One region of the Ornithinibacillus proteolyticus genome, then DNA from elsewhere that is predicted to be linked to it. Evidence: riboswitches for the same ligand, from Rfam matches in the RefSeq annotation. Region 1 holds a riboswitch; each other region holds the start of a gene.
What was found. Region 1 has a riboswitch for cobalamin ahead of AAIB49_RS04415 (acyl-CoA thioesterase). Riboswitches for the same ligand answer to the same signal wherever they lie in the genome.

Region 1 (3,291 bases):
AGCGAATCATATTCTTCTCATTGCTTGTTCTGATTATCATTACTGCGATAATATCCATGGGAATAGGATATTCCTCTGTCTCCTTTGATAGAATTCTTCCAACATTATTTGGTGAAGGAAGTTTTAAGGAACACTTTGTTCTATTCGAGGTAAGGTTGCCAAGGATTTTAATTACTATTCTGGCAGGTGCGGCATTAGCGGTGTCAGGCTCTATTTTACAAGGTATTACTAGAAATGACCTAGCAGACCCAGGCATAATTGGAATAAATGCAGGTGCAGGTGTAGTAATTGCTATTTTCTTTTTATATTTTCCAATAGATGCAGGAAACTTTGTATATTTATTACCAGTTCTTGCTTTTATTGGTGCATTTGTTACAGCGGTAATCATTTACCTTTTATCTTATAAGAGAAATAGTGGATTCCATCCAATCCGATTAGTATTAATTGGGGTTGGATTCGCGATGGCACTTTCAGGTGTTATGATTGTGGTTATTTCTTCCGAAGAGCGGGAAAAGGTAGATTTTATTTCAAAGTGGATTGCAGGCAATATATGGGGGACAGATTGGCCTTTTATTATAGCATTACTTCCTTGGTTAATCCTACTTATTCCTTATGCTATCTATAAGGCAAATCGGTTAAACATTCTTTCCATGGATATGCCTGTTGCTACAGGGCTTGGCATATCGATTGAGAAAGAACGATTTTCTTTATTGATAACAGCAACGGCTTTGGCTGCAGCAGCCGTAGCGGTAACGGGAGGAATTGCTTTCATCGGGCTGATGGCCCCACATATGGCTAAAGCATTAGTAGGACCAAGAAATCAATTGTTCATCCCAATTGCAACACTTTTAGGTGGATTTCTATTATTGCTGGCAGATGTGATTGGACAAAATTTGTTACCAGATGAAGCGATCCCAGCTGGAGTCATGACAGCAATAATCGGCGCACCCTATTTTATTTATTTGTTAATGAAACGAATCTAGTAATGGGGCTTCATTTTAGCATATGGGGGAGAATATATCTCCCCTTATTGTTTGGCTAACTTTGCCCTTTTCTTCTGTGCCTCTTGAAATAACTCAAGCTCATGCTCTGTTTCTGGAATCACCCCTGGAACAGGTACTGGCTTACCATGTTCATCAATCGCTACCATCGTAATAAAGGAGGTAGTGGTTAGACTTTTTTCCCTTGTTTTAAACTGTTCACATTCAACCTTCACATAAACCTCCATGGAAGTTCTCCCCGTAGAAATGACAAACCCCTCTAAAGTTAAAATATCGCCAACTCTTGCTGATGATAGAAAATTCACCCTATCAATGGATGCTGTAACGACTACCTTCCCACTGTGTTTCATAGCAGCAATCGCAGCAATTTCATCAATATAAGATAAAACCTTTCCGCCAAAAATGGTACCTAAGTGATTAGTGTCAGGTGGTAACACCAATTTGGTTAGAATAGTACGTGAAACATTTGTAGATAGCTTTTCCATTACACTCCCTCTTTCTTCTTTTTTTGTATTATAGGTCTCTTCAAAAAGTGATGGAATTAAAAAAATCCATCCTTATTAAAGAAGATGGAATTTGATGCAGGTGTAAAGGATAGACCACACGACTGGTCTATAGCTGTTCATTATACCCTCATATCCAACCTTCTCAATTCCCGAAGAAGATCATACATCATAGAACTGGCAGGTCTCCTGACTTATGCTTCACCCTACTTTAAGCCTTCCCGTCTTAGACAGTGGTATTCTTATTTCGTCAGCATTTACAGTTGCGGGGACAGTTCTGGATTTTCACCAGATTCCCTATTAAGTCTATTAAGACACCAATTCTACTGGTATACCTATATGTAGTTGTATGGCAACAGACCATATTATAAATTTAATATAGTTTGTTGATTATGCCAATTGTTTTAACGAATGTTAGTACATGGGAATGGAATGATAAGTAATGTGAACTATTATGCTAAATTCTGGTAAAGGAGTAAAATAAAGATGTTGTTAGAATACTGAGTGAATCAAACGTTTGTTTGAAATAAGTGGAAGGAGTGAAATACATATGGCTACCATCAATTGGATGGAGGAAGTTTTAAAGAGAAAAGACGAATTTATTAAAGATCTACAAGGACTACTTCAAATTAAAAGTGTCCTAGATGAAGAAAATACTTCTGAGGATGCTCCATTAGGACAAGGCATTAAAGATGCCCTACAATATGTGTTAGATTTAGGTGAGGAAAACGGATTTTCGAGTAAAAATGTTGATAACCTTGCAGGTCATGTTGAAATGGGGCAAGGGAAAGAATTAATTGGGGTATTAGGGCATGTCGATGTCGTTCCAGAAGGGGATGGCTGGAGTGTTGATCCTTATAGTGGCATTGTAAAGGATGGTAAAATCTATGCTCGCGGATCTAGTGATGATAAGGGTCCGACTATGGCAGCATATTATGGAATGAAAATAATAAAAGAACTAGGGCTACCTTTACGTAAGCGAGTTCGCCTAATTATCGGGACAGATGAGGAAAGTAACTGGCGTTGTGTCGATCATTATTTTACACAAGAGGAAATGCCTACAACAGGATTTGTACCAGATGCGGATTTCCCTATTATTTTTGCAGAAAAAGGAATCGCGGATTATGATATTGTCCAACCCATTCCTAAGCAAGAACCATCTGCAAGCTATCAACTAGTATCCTTCCAATCCGGTCGCAGATACAATATGGTACCAGATTTTGCGCAAGCAACGATTAAAGTACAGGAGGCACCTACTAAACTAATAGAAGATTATCTTGAGTATTTGAAAGAGATAAAGCTCGAAGGAGAAGCTACTACCGAAAATGGTGAGTTGTTCTTTCGTTTAATTGGCAAAAGTGCACATGGTGCTGAACCACGTCATGGCAAAAATGCCGGAATATTATTAGCACAATACTTACAAAAGCTTGAATTAGATGAAGAGGGACAAAAGTACATGTCAACTGTATCAGCGTTCCACAATAAATCACGTGGAGAAGTTTTCGGAATTGAGTATGAAGACGAAGACTCTGGTGATTTAACAATTAATGTAGGTGTGATGAGCTATAGTAGGGAAGCTGGGGGCCGCATTGGGTTAAATATGCGTTATCCTGTCACATTTGATATTGAAGAAGGAAGAAAGAAAATTGAAGCAACCTTACATTCAAAAGGCTTACAATTAGAAAACTTCTCGGATTCGAAGCCAACTTATGTGAAAAAGGATGACCCTTTAATTAAAACATTGCAAAAGGTGTATGAAGAACAGACAGGTGAGAAGGCCGACTTAT
Region 2 (3,291 bases), on a different contig from region 1:
AGGGGCAAATGATCTTGCACTAACAATTGAAAAACCACATTACTATTACTATAAGGAACTTCAAGTAATCAAAAATGGTAATGAATTCGTAAGTGGGGCTGGAATGGGTTACGGTGCTGACATAGGCATGATAGTCCTCATTCCCTTAAGTGAGTATAATCGGATGGAAAATCGTTCAGAGCAATTAGCTGAAGATGAAGTGCTTTTATACACCTTTAGAGGTGAAGAAATCCAAGATTCGATTACGATGTTTGACCAAACGTTTACCATAAAAGAGCAGTTACCTGATCTACAGGTAGATGGAATTGCTTCAGCCATGATTTTGGATAGCTTTAATTTCGTCATTGTTCCTGATGAAGAAACCATTCGTGAGCTCGATCCTACTGATGCTGAAGGCTACAACGTATACTATGGGTTCGATGTAGATGGCGACGTAGATAATGAAATTGCCTTACCAGGTCAATTGACTGAGAAATTAAAAGCTGCAAAAATGGTTGGGCACGCAGAAGGTGCCGAGGAAAGTAAAGAGATATTTTACTCACTATATGGGGGACTATTTTTCTTAGGGATATTCTTAGGTACCCTATTTATCATGGCGACGGTATTAATAATTTACTATAAGCAAATCTCGGAAGGATACCAGGATAAGAACCGTTTTGAAATCATGCAAAAAGTTGGCTTAAGCAAGGCTGAAATTAAGAAATCGATTCGCAGTCAAGTATTATTAGTGTTTTTCCTACCGTTATTTGCTGCAGTAGTCCATATTTTATTTGCTTTCAATGTCATTACGAAATTACTGGAAGCTCTAAATTTAACGAACGTGGGATTATTTGCTATGTGTACAGCTGGTGTTATTATTATTTTTGCTGTATTATATTTGCTTGTCTATCTGTTAACAGCGAGAGAATATTATCGCATTGTAAGTAAAAATTAAAAATTTTACATGCTGGATACCCTATGGATGAGAAGGTTCATAGGGTATTTTGGTTATATGAATTCTAGAAATCTAGCAAGAATAGGATTGCAAAAATTATTAAACTATGATAGGGTAATAATACAATATATTGTGATGATGATGTAAATTAATACCATATATAGTGTCGTAAGTAATGGTGACACACATGTCTTAATAGGGAATCTAGTGAAAGTCTAGAGCTGTCCCCGCAACTGTAAGTGCCGACGAACAAGATATCCACTATATCGATTCATGGAAAGATATGGGAAGGACTTTAGTAGAATGAAGCGCAAGCCAGGAGACCTGCCATTAACTTATAGTTTCATTTTTCTTCGGGTTGAAAGAGCATGAAACGATGGATTATATACATAGATTTTGTATGGATTCTGTCGTTTTTTCTATGCCGTTCATCCCTCGGGTGAGCGGTTTTTTATTTGATTTATAGGAGGATTATTATGATAACAGTAGAACCAAGTAGTAAAGTGAATCTAGAGCAAGTGATAGACTTTGCTACAAAACGCTTAAAAATCAACATATCTGAATTCGATGTAACCATTCCTGATGACTATTCAACTGATAAAGCGATAGATGTACTCATCAGAAGAGCGTTAGAAAATATTGATGAAGCCAATCCGGATTGGACTTTTGTAGCTAGTAGACTATACTTACAAAAACTATACTACCATGCAGCTAAAAACCGTCAATATAGTCCTTCCTTAAAATATGGAGATTTTTATCAACTCCTTGAACTACTGATACAAGAAGGAATCTATACACCGAGCTTACTGGAAAAGTATACAAAAGATGAAATTATTACATTAGCTGGGAATATGGATTACGAAAAAGACTTACAATTTACATATCTAGGTCTATATACACTTGCAAATCGTTACTTAGCAACAGATCATGATAAGAATACATATGAATTACCACAAGAGCGTTGGATGGTAATCGCGATGCATTTGATGCAGGATGAAGATAAAAGTAAACGTTTGGATCTTGTACTGGAAGCGTATTGGGCATTAAGTAATTTATATATGACAGTTGCTACGCCAACTCTTGCAAATGCTGGTAAAACACACGGGCAATTATCAAGCTGTTTTATTGATACGGTTGATGATAGTCTGCAATCGATTTATGACAGTAATACTGATATTGCCAAGCTTTCCAAAAATGGTGGCGGAATCGGTGTATATATGGGGAAAATTCGTGCTAGAGGAAGCTCTATTAAAGGGTTTAAAGGGATGTCTAGTGGTGTTGTACCATGGATAAAGCAATTAAATAATACCGCAGTGAGTGTGGATCAGCTTGGTACACGAAAAGGAGCTATCGCTGTCTATCTAGATGTTTGGCATATGGATATTGAGGCGTTCTTAGATCTTAAATTAAACAACGGGGACGACCGCATGCGGGCACATGATATTTTCACTGGTGTTTGTTTACCTGATTTATTCATGGAGCAGGTAGAAGCACGTGGTGACTGGTATTTATTTGATCCACACGAGGTTCGTGAGGTAATGGGATATTCCTTAGAAGATTTCTATGACGAAGAAAAAGGCAATGGTACATGGCGAACAAAATATGAAGAATGTGTTCAAAATGATCAGCTTACCAAAAAGAAAGTACCTGCAATCTCGATTATGAAACGAATTATGATGGTTCAGCTAGAATCAGGTACACCATTTATGTTTTACCGTGATGAAGTAAATCGTCAAAACAGCAATAATCATAATGGAATCATTTATTGTTCTAATTTATGTACGGAAATTACGCAAAACCAATCACCAACAGAATTTCTAGAAGAATTTACCGATGAGAATGGCTATTTAATCAAGCGTTATAGACCAGGTGACTTTGTTGTATGTAATTTAAGCTCAATCAACTTAGGGAAGGCTGTCCCGGATCAAATACTAGAGCGACTCATTAAAATTCAAGTACGGATGCTTGATAACGTTATTGACATTAATACATTGCCGCTTTTACAGACACAAGCAACCAATCAGAAATATCGTGCTATCGGTCTAGGGACTTTTGGTTGGCACCACCTATTAGCGAAAAAGCATATTGCCTGGGAATCCGAGGAAGCAGTACAGCTAGCTGATGAACTTTATGAACAAATTGCTTTCTTAACGATTAGAAGCAGTATGGAACTAAGTGAGGAAAAAGGAAGTTATCCTGCATATGCTGGTAGTAAATGGAGTACAGGGACTTATTTTGATGAAAAAGGCTATGTGAGCGAGGAATGGCAGGAATTAAAATCTTCTGTCATGAAAAATGGTATTCGTAATGGTTATCTCATGGCAGTCGCACCGAACTCTACGACCGCATTAATTGCT
Region 3 (3,291 bases), on a different contig from region 1:
CTGGACCTTGCTCAATGATCCATCCTTTCTTCTTCATTTCACGAATAATGTGTATAAAATGCTGACGTGACAATGATGCATATATCCCATAATATTTTTCCAATTGAAAAATTCTGGCATCATGAACAGATTGTATCGATTTTTTTCCCGTTATGAGATGATATATTCCAAATATGGATCGATTGGTTCTAATACGATCGATACAATCTAATAAAATTCCTTCAACATACATATTTTTTTAACTCCTCATTGGACTTAGTTCTATCATATCATTTATCGTTTAGTTGAATAATACTAATTTACATTTTAAAATAGAAAAAGTACTAGATATAATTGTATCGTGAGGGGTAACCATTGATGAGAGCTAAATATACCATAGTGGATAAAGAAACGTGTATTGCCTGCGGTTCCTGCGGGGTGGCTTGTCCATTACTTTTTGATTATGATGATGAAGGTCTAGCCTTTGTTACAATAGATGACAATACGGGAAACAAGGAAATACCTGAGGAATTAGAAGACGATGTATTGGATGCTTATGAAGGTTGTCCAAGTGACTCCATTAAAATAGCAGAACATCCTTTCCATAACGATCCACTTCGATATGAGAGATAATAGACGAACACCAACAAAGTAGGTTAGTTGGTGTTCAAATGTTTTTGTATATAGTTTTGGAAAATAAATGACACCGTCGGATAGAGTAGTAGCATGATGACAGCATTACCAATTGCATGATACGTATCGAACGGTAAACCAGCTATATAATAAGCCCAAAATCCATGTCCAGTAATTTGGTAGTTGGTCAACGAAACAATGAATCCGTATAAGTATCCACTAAATACAGCCAATATTAGGATGAGATAGAAAGGAATATGTTTCATTGATTTACCTAAGATACCGCTCATAACCCCAATAAGTCCCCAGGATATGATTTGCCAAATCGTCCATAATCCAGTCCCAAGAACCATATTCGATAAAAAGGTAATTAAAAACGCCAATATAATACCAGCAACTGGCCCTAAAAAAATGCCACTTATAATAATAACTGAAGTTACGGGTTGAACATTTGGGATAGAACTTAACATAATTCGTCCAACTACAGCTAATGCTGCAAGAAAAGCTAACAGCGTTAATTTATAAATATTCAACGATCTCATTCCCAAGATTGATAATCGAAATTAACTACGTCCCCATCTTTCAGTTCCACTTCCCCTGCTCCTACCAGTGAACTTTCACCATTGATAGAAAACATCCAGGACATTGAATTTTCTTCATCATAATCTAGCCCCTCAAGAGAGGTAATAAAGCCGTCTTTATCTTCAGCGTTAAAATTTTCCTTCATCACGTCTAATAGAATATCGCCTTCGTTGATTTCTACTTCTTTTTCTTCTAAAATCTCAGCTTCTTTATCCTTAGAAAGTACAATTTTAACAGTTGCTTCCTCTTGTTGTTCACTTGTTTCAGTAGTATTAGCTTGGTTTTCGTTTGGCGTTTGATTTTGAGTTGCATTATTAGAAGACTCATCATTGCCACAAGCTGCAAGAACTACTAATGCTACAAGTACTGTAAACAGTTTTAATAATAGTGATTTCATATTTTCCCCTCCACTTTAGTAATTTTAAAAATCAGGTGAATAAAAAAAGAGCTAACCCCGTAACTAGTTAACTCCTGTGACAGTCTATCGACCATAAAAAAGCATAAAAATACTGTTTTTATGTACTAGATTGTCTCAATTGTCCTATCCTCGGGATCATTGATACAGTTGATAATGGCAGGTCTACTGGCTTGTGACTACTTACCTACTTTAAGCCCTTCCCATAGAATAATCTACAGTGGTCATTGCTTATTTCGTCATCACTTACAGTTGCGAGGACAGCTCTAGCTTTTCACTAGATTCCCTTTTAAGTAACACATACACCAATATCAAATTCTTGTATTCAATTCTACTACATATAGTACCATACAAAAGATAAATTACAAGATTAAATATCTTCTTCCTTGGGAATCATGAAGTTAAATGTTGTTCCGATATCTAATTTACTTTTCACCGTAATGGTACCTTTATGTGATTTGACGATATTTTTGGCAATAGATAACCCTAGCCCGGTACCTTTAACATGCTTATTCCGAGTTCTCGATTTATCAGCCTTATAGAATCGTTCAAACACAAATGGCAAATCTTCTTCCGGTATTCCACTACCACTGTCTTCAACAGACACCGATAATCCATTATCATCATTTGTGACCGAAACCTTCACAAAGCCACCTTCACTCGTATGGCGAATCGCATTATCAATCAAATTTGTAAATACTTGTTCAATACGATCCGGATCAAAATAAGCCTGAGCTTCTTGTATATCTTTCGCTAAACTCATTTCAATTTGATTCTCGGCAGCAATTCCTTGGAACTTACGGAATATCCGTTCAATATAAGGAGTGATATCCACCTTTTCCTTTTTCAAGGTTAAATGTCCTGCTTCCATACTAGCCATATCCAGTAATTCATTTACGAGACGACTCAAGCGTAAGGATTCTTCATAGATAATTTGTGCGAGTTCATTTTTCTCTTCTTTCGTCTCGGCAATATCATCGACTATTGCTTCACTATATCCTTGCAACATCGAAATAGGGGTTCGCAATTCATGGGATACATTCGCAATAAAGTCTTTACGCAATTTATCTAGCCTACGTTCCTCAGTCATATCGCGAATTACAGCTACTGCACCACGTATATAAGCTTGATCATATAAAGGTGTCATGATCATTACCCAGGTTCGGCCTTGTAATGTGATTTCTTCTATTACTTCCTTTTCCCCTTCAATGACTTGCTGTAACGTATCCAGCAATTCTTTTGGAAGCTTACGTGATTCGGTATCACTTTGTAGATTTTTTTCGAAATACCAGTCTTCTATAAACCGTTCCGCAGGCTGATTGGTAGCAATAATTTCCCCGCTACGGCTTAATGTAATCACACCATCTGCCATCGAATTAACAATACTAGATAATTGTTCTTTCTCCTGTCTTAACGCATTAATATGAAATTTTAACTGTCTTCCCATATGATTAAATGCCATCGCCAGTTCCCCAATTTCATCATGCGTCAAGATGGGAACCTTTGTATTAAATTCTCCTCTTGTTAAATCAAAGGCTGCCTCTCTCATTTTAATCAATGGTGATGTAATACGTGTTGATAAGAAAAAGGCAAATATCGTTGTAAGAATAATCGCGACAGCAGCAGCACCTAATATGATTTTGGTTGTTTCTGCTTTGGTACGGTCGACAATAGCTAATGAT

Region 2: linked by a shared signal. The riboswitch ahead of AAIB49_RS09450 (ribonucleoside-diphosphate reductase subunit alpha) and the one ahead of AAIB49_RS04415 (acyl-CoA thioesterase) in region 1 are both predicted to bind cobalamin.
Region 3: linked by a shared signal. The riboswitch ahead of AAIB49_RS01945 (DUF4430 domain-containing protein) and the one ahead of AAIB49_RS04415 (acyl-CoA thioesterase) in region 1 are both predicted to bind cobalamin.

What each region holds. Positions count from the first base shown of each region.
Region 1 is NZ_JBCPXV010000005.1:95,801-99,091, reverse strand. It holds gene AAIB49_RS04420 (FecCD family ABC transporter permease) at 1-983, shown strand, start outside; gene AAIB49_RS04415 (acyl-CoA thioesterase) at 1,028-1,486, opposite strand; cobalamin riboswitch at 1,667-1,841, opposite strand; gene pepV (dipeptidase PepV) at 2,055-3,291, shown strand, end outside.
Region 2 is NZ_JBCPXV010000016.1:27,329-30,619, reverse strand. It holds gene AAIB49_RS09455 (FtsX-like permease family protein) at 1-934, shown strand, start outside; cobalamin riboswitch at 1,095-1,280, shown strand; gene AAIB49_RS09450 (ribonucleoside-diphosphate reductase subunit alpha) at 1,411-3,291, shown strand, end outside.
Region 3 is NZ_JBCPXV010000002.1:93,951-97,241, reverse strand. It holds gene AAIB49_RS01960 (YpbB family protein) at 1-232, opposite strand, end outside; gene AAIB49_RS01955 (ferredoxin) at 358-612, shown strand; gene AAIB49_RS01950 (ECF transporter S component) at 636-1,154, opposite strand; gene AAIB49_RS01945 (DUF4430 domain-containing protein) at 1,151-1,591, opposite strand; cobalamin riboswitch at 1,751-1,934, opposite strand; gene AAIB49_RS01940 (ATP-binding protein) at 1,980-3,291, opposite strand, start outside.